One region of the Agathobaculum hominis genome, then DNA from elsewhere that is predicted to be linked to it. Evidence: predicted binding sites of a transcription regulator. Region 1 holds the regulator's gene; the other holds the start of a gene.
The links. Region 1 encodes LexA, which represses DNA repair genes until DNA is damaged. Its sites were predicted from a motif close to CNAACANNTGTTNG; they were not measured.
Positions count from the first base shown of each region.

Region 2: iolE (myo-inosose-2 dehydratase) is a predicted target of LexA. The motif match lies at 2,355-2,368, and genes of this name have one in related genera.

Region 1 covers NZ_JACOPK010000008.1:79,128-83,550, forward strand. Annotated here, with positions in the region: gene recG (ATP-dependent DNA helicase RecG) at 1-1,752, opposite strand, end outside; gene lexA (transcriptional repressor LexA) at 2,036-2,626, opposite strand; gene H8S02_RS09440 (Asp23/Gls24 family envelope stress response protein) at 2,905-3,252, shown strand; gene H8S02_RS09445 (DAK2 domain-containing protein) at 3,341-4,423, shown strand, end outside.
Region 2 covers NZ_JACOPK010000011.1:70,100-74,522, forward strand. Annotated here, with positions in the region: gene H8S02_RS11365 (MATE family efflux transporter) at 1-301, shown strand, start outside; gene H8S02_RS11370 (zinc ribbon domain-containing protein) at 369-824, shown strand; gene H8S02_RS11375 (NAD(P)-dependent malic enzyme) at 1,029-2,201, shown strand; gene iolE (myo-inosose-2 dehydratase) at 2,458-3,387, shown strand; gene H8S02_RS11385 (alpha-amylase family glycosyl hydrolase) at 3,553-4,423, opposite strand, start outside.

The sequences.
Region 1 (4,423 bases):
TGCACCGAAAAAGACGCAGTAGGACTGCCGCGTACCGCGGCCGACGCGGCCGCGCAGCTGATGCAGCTGCGACAGACCGAAACGATCTGCATCCTCGACGACCATGAGATTCGCGTTCGGTACGTCCACGCCGACCTCGATCACCGTCGTCGCAACCAGAATATCATACTTTTGCGCCGCAAAATCACGCATTACTGCGTCTTTTTCGGCGTTTTTCATACGTCCGTGCAGCACTGCTACGCGGCGGTGCGGCAGCTGCGCCTGAAGATCCTTCGCGTGCTGCTCGGCGCTTTTGAGCCTGCTGTCCCCTTCCCCGTCCTCAACGAGAGGACAGACTACATAAACCTGTCCGCCTGCGGCGAGCTGCTTCTCGATGAAGGCGGTGATGCGGCGGCGCATATTCTCCCCTACCGCGTAGGTCTCGACCGGACTTCTGCCGGGCGGCGTCTCGTCCAGAATGGATACGTCGAGGTCGCCGTACATGATCAGCGCGAGCGTGCGCGGGATGGGTGTCGCGGACATGACGAGCACGTGCGGCATCTCGCCCTTGGCAGACAGCGCTGCGCGCTGTGCGACGCCGAAACGGTGCTGCTCGTCCGCAATTACTGCACCGAGACGGTGAAAAACGACGCTCTGCTGGATGAGGGCGTGCGTGCCGACCACGACGTTCGCGGCTCCGCTTTCGATGGCGGCGAGCGCCGCACGTTTCTGCGCGGCGGTCATCGAGCCGGTCAGCAGCGTGCAGGTCAGACCGAGTTTGCCGAGCATGGGCGAGAGGGTTTCCGCATGCTGCGCGGCGAGGATCTCGGTCGGCGCCATAAAGGCGGCTTGCCAGCCGTTCTGTGCCGCGAGCGCGCAAAGCGCGGCAGCAACGACGGTCTTGCCCGAACCGACATCGCCCTGCACGAGGCGGTTCATCGGACGGCCTGAGGCGCAGTCTGCCGCAATTTCCATGATGGCGCGGCGCTGTGCGCCCGTCGGAGCGAACGGCAGAGCTGCGAAAAATTCCTCCAGACGGTCGCCGCGGAACAGAATGCCGCTGTCTGCGCGGCGGCGCTCCCTGAGCTGCTGGAGGCCGCAGCAGAGCAGGAAAAGCTCCTCGAACACCATGCGGCGACGCGCTTCGTTCACATCTTCCCTGTTTTTCGGGCGATGGATGGCGGCGAGCGCGTCGGCGGCGTCCGGAAGGCGGTATTTGACGCGCAGGACCTCGGGCAGCGGGTCGGGCCAGTCCCCCGGCACTGCGTCGAGCGCAGCTTCGGTCACGCGCGCCATGTCGCGCTGCGTCAGACCGGCGGTCAGCGGATAGACCGGCACGATACGGCCGGGATTCTGGTCGTTTTCCGCGACTTTTTCCGCCTGCGGAGAGATCATCTGCCGCGCCCGGCCGAAGCCCTGCACCCTGCCGTAAAACAGGTATTCCTGCCCGACGCGCAGCTGCGCCGTGATATAGGGCTGATTGAACCAGGTGACGCCGAGAGAGCCGCTTTCGTCAAAGATCGTGCATTTGACGAGCGTCATGCCCTTGCGGATGCGGCTGACCTTCGGCTCGGTGCCGAGAATTGCGCGCACGGCATATCGGTCCTCATCTGCGATGTCCGCGATGCGCGTGATCTGCGTGCGGTCCTCATAGTCGCGCGGATAGGTCTCCAGCGCGTCCTGCAAGGTCGAAATATGCAGTTTTTCGAACAGCTTCACCTTTTTCGGGCCGATGCCCTTGACGAACTGTACGCTGTCTGTGATGGCTGGCATGATGTCTCCCCTGCTGAAATCTGCGGATACAGTCTATTCTTTACGCAAAATAGTAATCGCGAATCGCGCGAGAGCGCGTATGAAAAAGCGTTTGCAAGGCAAACGCATAGCCCGTAGGCCTCTAACCTTGAAAGCTATGCAATGAGAGCAAACCGGGGGCGTGTACCTCGGTTTTTATACCCCTGGAGGGAGAAAGTTTCCGTATGGGAACTTTCGGACGACTCGTGTTCTGCGTAGTCAGAACACAGATTGTCGGCGAAACGTTAGTTTCGCGACAGTCTAATTAGTATTCTCTGTAAACTGCTTTGACAACGCCGAGGATTTGGCAGCCGGTGCCGTCGATGAGCGGGTACGCCGGGTTCTCCGGGCGCAGCCACACGCCGTCCGGCGTCAGGCAGAGCGTTTTGCAGGTCGCCTCGTCCTCGAGCAGCGCGATCACGATGTCGCCGTCGCGCGCCTCGACGTCCTGACGGATGATGACGAGGTCGTCGTTCATGATGCCGACGCCGATCATCGAGTCGCCGCGGATGCGCAGCGCGTAGTATTTGCCGCCGCTCGCCGCCGGCTCGAACGGCACATAGCCGATGTGCTCCTCGACCGCGAGGATCGGCATGCCGGCGGTGACGCGGCCGAGAATGGGCACGCGCGGCACCATGGAGGCGCCGCTGACCGGCGCGAGCGCGCGGGATTTGTGGTCGCTCGCCTCAAGATAGCCGGCCTCCTGTAATTTCTTCAGATGGGCATGCACGGTGGAGGTCGAGCGCAGACCGACCTCTGCGCAGATCTCGCGCACGGATGGCGGATAGCCGTGCTCCATGGAAAATGAGTTTATAAAATCAAGAATATTCTGCTGTTTATCAGATATTTTTTTCATGCTGCGGTCTCCCTCTCAATACCGTTGGAACATGTGTTCGGAATTATACCTTATTATATCGTGTTTCGCGAGTGAATGCAAACATTTGTTTGAAGAAAAACAGAAAAACTGCACGTTTGCCGCACGGTTTTGTCCTGCATTCCGCCGGCGGGATGTTCAATATCAGTGCATGTACTTGTATTTTCTGTGAATTTAGTATATGATATAGTAAACTACGAATGGGTTCCGAAAAGGCGGAAGATCATTTGATGCGAAAGCAGACGCAGGGAGGTTTTTTTATGACGATCAAGACCGATCTCGGATATATCGAAATCACGACCGAGGTTCTCGCCGGCATTGCAGGCTACGCAGCTTCGCTCTGCTTCGGCGTAAAGGGCATGACCATCCGCTCGATGACGGACGGACTGGCGCATCTGCTCGGACGCGAAAACCAGTCGCGCGGCGTAAAGGTGACCGAAGCGCCTGACGGCGGGGTCAATATCGACCTGCATATTGCGGTCGATCACGGCGTAAATATTGCGACCGTCTGCCGCTCGATCATCAGCGAGGTTCGCTACCATGTCGAGCGCCTGACCGGCGTGGACGTAAAGAATGTAGACGTTTACGTCGAGAGCATCCGTGCCTGAGACAGGCAGAAAAGAGTAAAACGGTACGGAATGACCGCGCTCTGGCGCGGTAAAAGACCCGGAAGGGGAATTTAGGAGAGTTTTTTAGATGGCAGATACGAAAATCAACGGTGCGCTGTTTCAGTTCATGGTGACCGAGGGCGCACTCGCCATTACCGAACAGAAGGAACAGATCAACGAGCTGAACGTTTTCCCGGTGCCGGACGGCGATACGGGCACGAACATGTCGATGACCATGACGGCGGCGATGAACGAGCTGGCGAAGCTGAGCGAGCCGACGCTTGCAAAGGCGGCGGATACGACGGCTTCGGCACTGCTGCGCGGCGCGCGCGGCAACTCCGGCGTTATCCTGTCGCTGCTGTTCCGCGGCATGGCGAAAAAATTACGCGAGACCGAGGCGGCGAACGGCCGCGATCTGGCGCTTGCGCTGCGCGAGGGCGTAGATACGGCGTACAAGGCGGTCATGAAGCCGGCAGAGGGTACGATCCTGACCGTATCGCGCGTTGCGGCGCAGAAAACGGTAGAGCAGTGTCAGGCAGATGACTCGCTTTCCGCCGAGCAGGTGCTCGCGGCGATCGTCGAGCACGGCAGAGCTGCGCTCGCGGAGACCGTGCATCAGAACCCGGTGCTCGAAAAGGCGGGCGTCGTGGACGCCGGCGGCTTTGGCTTTATCACGATCTTAGAGGGAATGCTCGATGCGATGCGCGGCATCCATAAGGAGCGCACGGTCGAGCAGCCGGCCAGGGCGGCGGCGAACTTCGAGGCGATCCGCGACGAGGACATCACGTTCACATACTGCACCGAATTTATCGCAGAACGCAAGGACAAGGCGCGCAATGTCGGCCGTCTGCGTGCGATCTTGAACGATATCGGCGACTCGCTCGTTGTGGTCGAGGATGATGACATCGTAAAGGTGCACGTGCACACCGACCAGCCGAACAAGGCGCTGGAGGAGGGTCTGAAATTCGGCCCGCTCCTCACGGTAAAGATCGAGAATATGCGCGAGCAGCACACCGCGAAGGTCATCGAGGGCACGGCGGACACGCCGAAGGAGCGCGTGATCGTGCCGGCAGAGAAAAAGTACGGCTTTGTTGCCGTCGCAGCAGGCGGGGGCCTCAAGAGCCTGTTCACCGATCTCGGCGCAGATGCCGTCGTTCAGGGCGGTCAGACC
Region 2 (4,423 bases), on a different contig from region 1:
CCCGGCGTATATCGATATGGCGTCGTACATGATACGCACGTATTCGCTCGGCGTGCTCGGTCTCGCGATACAGTACCCGGCGGTGGACGGCATGACCGGCATGGGGCTGATCCGCTGGGGTCTGACGTTCTCCATGCTGCGCAAGGGGCTGTTCCTCGTGTGCGTATTTGTCCTGCCGCCGCTGTTCGGCGCGACAGCCGTCATGTTCTCCGAGCCGATTTCCGACATCACCGCAGCGGTCGTGTCCGCCTGCGGTCTTGCCTATGTCCTGCCGAGGCTGCTGCGCAGGCAGCAGGTCTGAGGGCAACAGCGGGTTGCTTGCCTGCCGGCCTTGTTTGTGATAAGGTTCTGTCAAGGAGATGATACATATGGAAACGAAGGATGTTCTGCAGCGTCTGAGAACGGAAAAGAAAATGACACAGGATGAGCTGGCGGAAAAGGTTTTCGTGACCCGTCAGGCGGTCTCGCGATGGGAAAAAGGGGAGACCACGCCGAATGTGGAGACGCTCAAGCTGCTTTCCGGGGTGTTCGATGTTTCGATCAATACGCTGCTGGGTTCTCCGCGACAGCTGATCTGTCAGTGCTGCGGCATGCCGCTCGAGGACGGGACCATGAGCCGGGAAATCAACGGCTCGTTCAATGAGGATTACTGCAAATGGTGCTATGCAGACGGCGAATTCAAATATGACAGTGAGCAGCAGCTGATCGACTTCTGCGTTGAGCACACGGCGAGCGAAAGCTGGCCTGCGGAGCAGGTAAGGGCGCATATGGAAGCGGTCGTTCCGCAGCTGCGGCACTGGAAAAAACGGCAGCAGGAAAGCTGAAGCAGCGGCATGGGAGACCGGTCTCGCTGTGCGCGAAAACAGAAAGGAGACCGGTCTCGCGACCGCGCAGTCAGGTGCGGAGGATACAGAGGATACACGCTTTGTACAAACTACCTATTTACGAAAGCGAATGCGGCCGTTATAATATGTATAGATATGAATTTCCGCCCGACGGAACACAGAACGATAACGGAGGAACAGAACATGGACGTAAAAGAACGCGCACTCGAGGCACATGAAAAATGGGCAGGCAAGATCGAGGTCGTTGCCCGCTGTGAGGTGAACAGCAAGGACGATCTTTCCATCGCCTACACGCCCGGCGTAGCCGAGCCGTGCCTCAAGATCAAGGACGATCCGTCCCTCAGCTATAAATACACGCGCCGCCACAATCTCGTTGCGGTCATTACCGACGGCACGGCAGTCCTCGGTCTGGGCGACATCGGCCCGCTCGCCGGCATGCCGGTCATGGAGGGCAAGTGCGCGCTGTTCAAGGCGTTCGCGGACGTCGATGCGTTCCCGCTCTGCGTTGCGTCCAAGGATGTTGACGAGATCGTGCGCACGGTCCAGCTGATCTCCGGCTCGTTCGGCGGCATTAATCTTGAGGACATCGCCGCTCCGCGCTGCTTCGAGATCGAGCGCCGCCTCAAGGAGGTCTGTGACATTCCGGTATTTCATGATGACCAGCACGGCACGGCGGTCTGCTGCGGCGCGGCGCTGCTCAACGCCTGCCGCCTGACCGGCCGCAAGGTGGACGAGATCAAGATGGTCGTCAACGGCTGCGGCGCGGCGGCGATCGCAGTCACCAAATTCCTGATGTTCCTCGGCGTAAAGGACATCACGATGGTCGAGCGCTTCGGCATCGTCTGCGAGGGCGACGAGCGCCTCAACCCGGCGCAGGAGGAGATGGCGAAGGTCACCAACCGCGGCCACATGACCGGCACGCTGGCCGACGCGGTCAAGGGCGCCGACGTATTCTTCGGCATGTCTGCGCCGCAGGTGCTGACTGCCGAGATGGTCTCCACCATGGCGAAGGACCCGATGGTGTTCGCGATGGCAAATCCGGTCCCCGAGATCTGGCCGGAGGACGCAAAGAAGGGAGGCGCGGCTGTTGTCGGCACCGGCCGTTCGGATTATCCGAACCAGATCAACAATGTGCTCGCGTTCCCGGGCATTTTCCGCGGCGCGCTCGACGTCCGCGCAAGCGACATCAACGAGGAGATGAAGCTCGCGGCGGCAAAGGCGATCGCGTCCTGTGTCTCTGATGAAGAGCTGACCGCAGAGTACATCATGCCGATGGCGTTCGACAAGAAGGTCATCCGCACGGTCGCGGACGCGGTCGCGCAGGCGGCGCGAGACAGCGGCGTGGCGCGCATCTGATGCCGAAGTCGGTTTCTGCGTAAAAAAGTTCAGAAAGCCAATTTGACCGCGCGGGGAGAAAACTCGCGCGGTTTTCGCTGAAAATGAGCGTGCACGCGCACGCACGGTTGCAAATTGCTCGGAATGCGGCAGCCTGCACAAGTCCTGCCCGCGAAAAAATGCGTTTGACATTTAACGTGCATAAGGGTACAATAAGAATATCAAAATGTGTTTGTTTATGTGCAGACGCAGAGAGAAGATTATGGAGGGAATAACTATGTTAGATCCGAAGAAAGTAAGACTGGGTATCTGCCCGATCGGCTGGTCCAATGATGATATGTGGGATCTCGGCGACGAGAACACCTTCCAGCAGTGCATCTCTGAGATGAAGCTCGCTGGTTTCGACGGCTGCGAAGTCGGCCACAAGTACCCGGAAGACAAGACCGTCCTCAAGCACATGCTGGACGCTCGCAACATGACCATCGCTTCCAAGTGGTTCTCCTCTTTCCTGGTTGACAAGCCGTACGAAGAGGTTGAGGCTGAGTTCGTCAAGGAGCTCGAGTACCTGTCCTACGTTGGCGCTACCGCTATCAACGTTTCTGAGCAGTCCGGCTCCATCCAGGGCCAGCTCGACACCCCGGTTCTCGACGACAAGAAGCGCGTTCTGACCGACGAGGAGTGGGATCGCTTCACCACCGGCCTGAACAAGCTGGGCAAGCTGTCCATGGAGAAGTACGGCATCCGCACCTGCTTCCATCATCACATGGGCACCGTATGCCAGACCGTTGAAGAGACCACCCGTCTGATGGAGAACACCGATCCGAAGTACGTATTCCTGTGCTTCGATACCGGCCACTTCACCTTCGCAGGCGAGGATCCGGTCAAGATGCTCGAGAAGTTCGCTGACCGCGTTGGTCACGTTCATCTGAAGAACATGCGTATGCCGCTGGTTGAGAAGGCTCGCGCTGAGCACTGGTCCTTCCTGGACGCTGTCCGCGCTGGCGCTTTCACCGTACCGGGCGATCCGGACGGCTGCGTAGAGTTCGACAAGGTATTCGACCTGCTTGACAAGGCTGGTTACTCCGGCTGGATCATGGTCGAGGCTGAGCAGGACCCGGCTAAGGCTAATCCGTTCGAGTACGCTAAGATGGGCCGTGAGTACATCACCAAGCACACCGGTCTCGGCGGCGAGGTTGTCCTCAAGTAATTTCATATTACAGATAACAGAAGGTGCTTCCGTTTATGCGGAAGCACCTTTTTTAGACTGCCGAAAAACTTTGCTGTCGACTTTTTCTGCTCGTTAAAAATCCCCTGCGAAAAATCTTCGCAGGGGATCTGCTCTTGAGACGCCTTTTTTACGGGAAATCCGGCTTCAGCGCTCGCACTTCCAGAAAAACGCCGAGCAGGGGGGCAGCTCGCTGCCGCCGCCGAAATCATGCGGCTCTCCGGTGATGAGGTCGACCGCGCGGCCGCATTTCGCGTCGAAGTGCGCAGTATACGGCTGGTCGTCGATATTGACCGCGATGAGCACACGCTCGCCGTCCGCACACCGCTCCCAGATGCACTGCCTGTTGGTGAGGACGAGCTGCCGGAAGTCACCGTAGCACAGTGCGCGGCTCTCACGGTGCGCCTTCGCCATCGCGGCGATGGTGTCGGTCAGCGCGTTCCACTCAGGCGCGTCGAACGAGGGGCGCAGCGCGTCGTCGCCCTGCTGCTTGTTTCCCTCCGCGCCCCATTCGCTGCCGTAATAGATGCACGGAATGCCCGGCATGCCGAAGAGCAGCGCGTAGATGAGGGGCAGATGGCGGCGGTTCTGGAGGATGGACGCGACGCGCGTCACATCATGGTTGTCGACGAACGAGAGCAGATGCCTGCCGCGGTACAGCGTCCAGTTTTCCGGGCCGAACTGGCGCAGCAGGGAGTGCGTGATCTCGAACAGATTGTAGCTGTTCATCGAGGAATACAGACCCTTGTAGCACTCGTAATTCGTGCAGGAGTGCAGCAGACCGTCCCCGACGAACTGATTGTAGTCGCCATGCAGCAGTTCGCCGACGAGGAAGAAATCCGAGCCGAACGAGTCGCAGAACGCGCGGAGCTGACGGAGAAAATCCTTATCGAGGCAGTAGGCGACGTCCAGCCGCAGACCATCGATGCCGAATTCCTCCTTCCACAGGCGGATGCAGTCGAACAGATGATGCACGACGTCGGGATTGCGCAGGTTGAGCTTTACCAGCTCGTAGTGT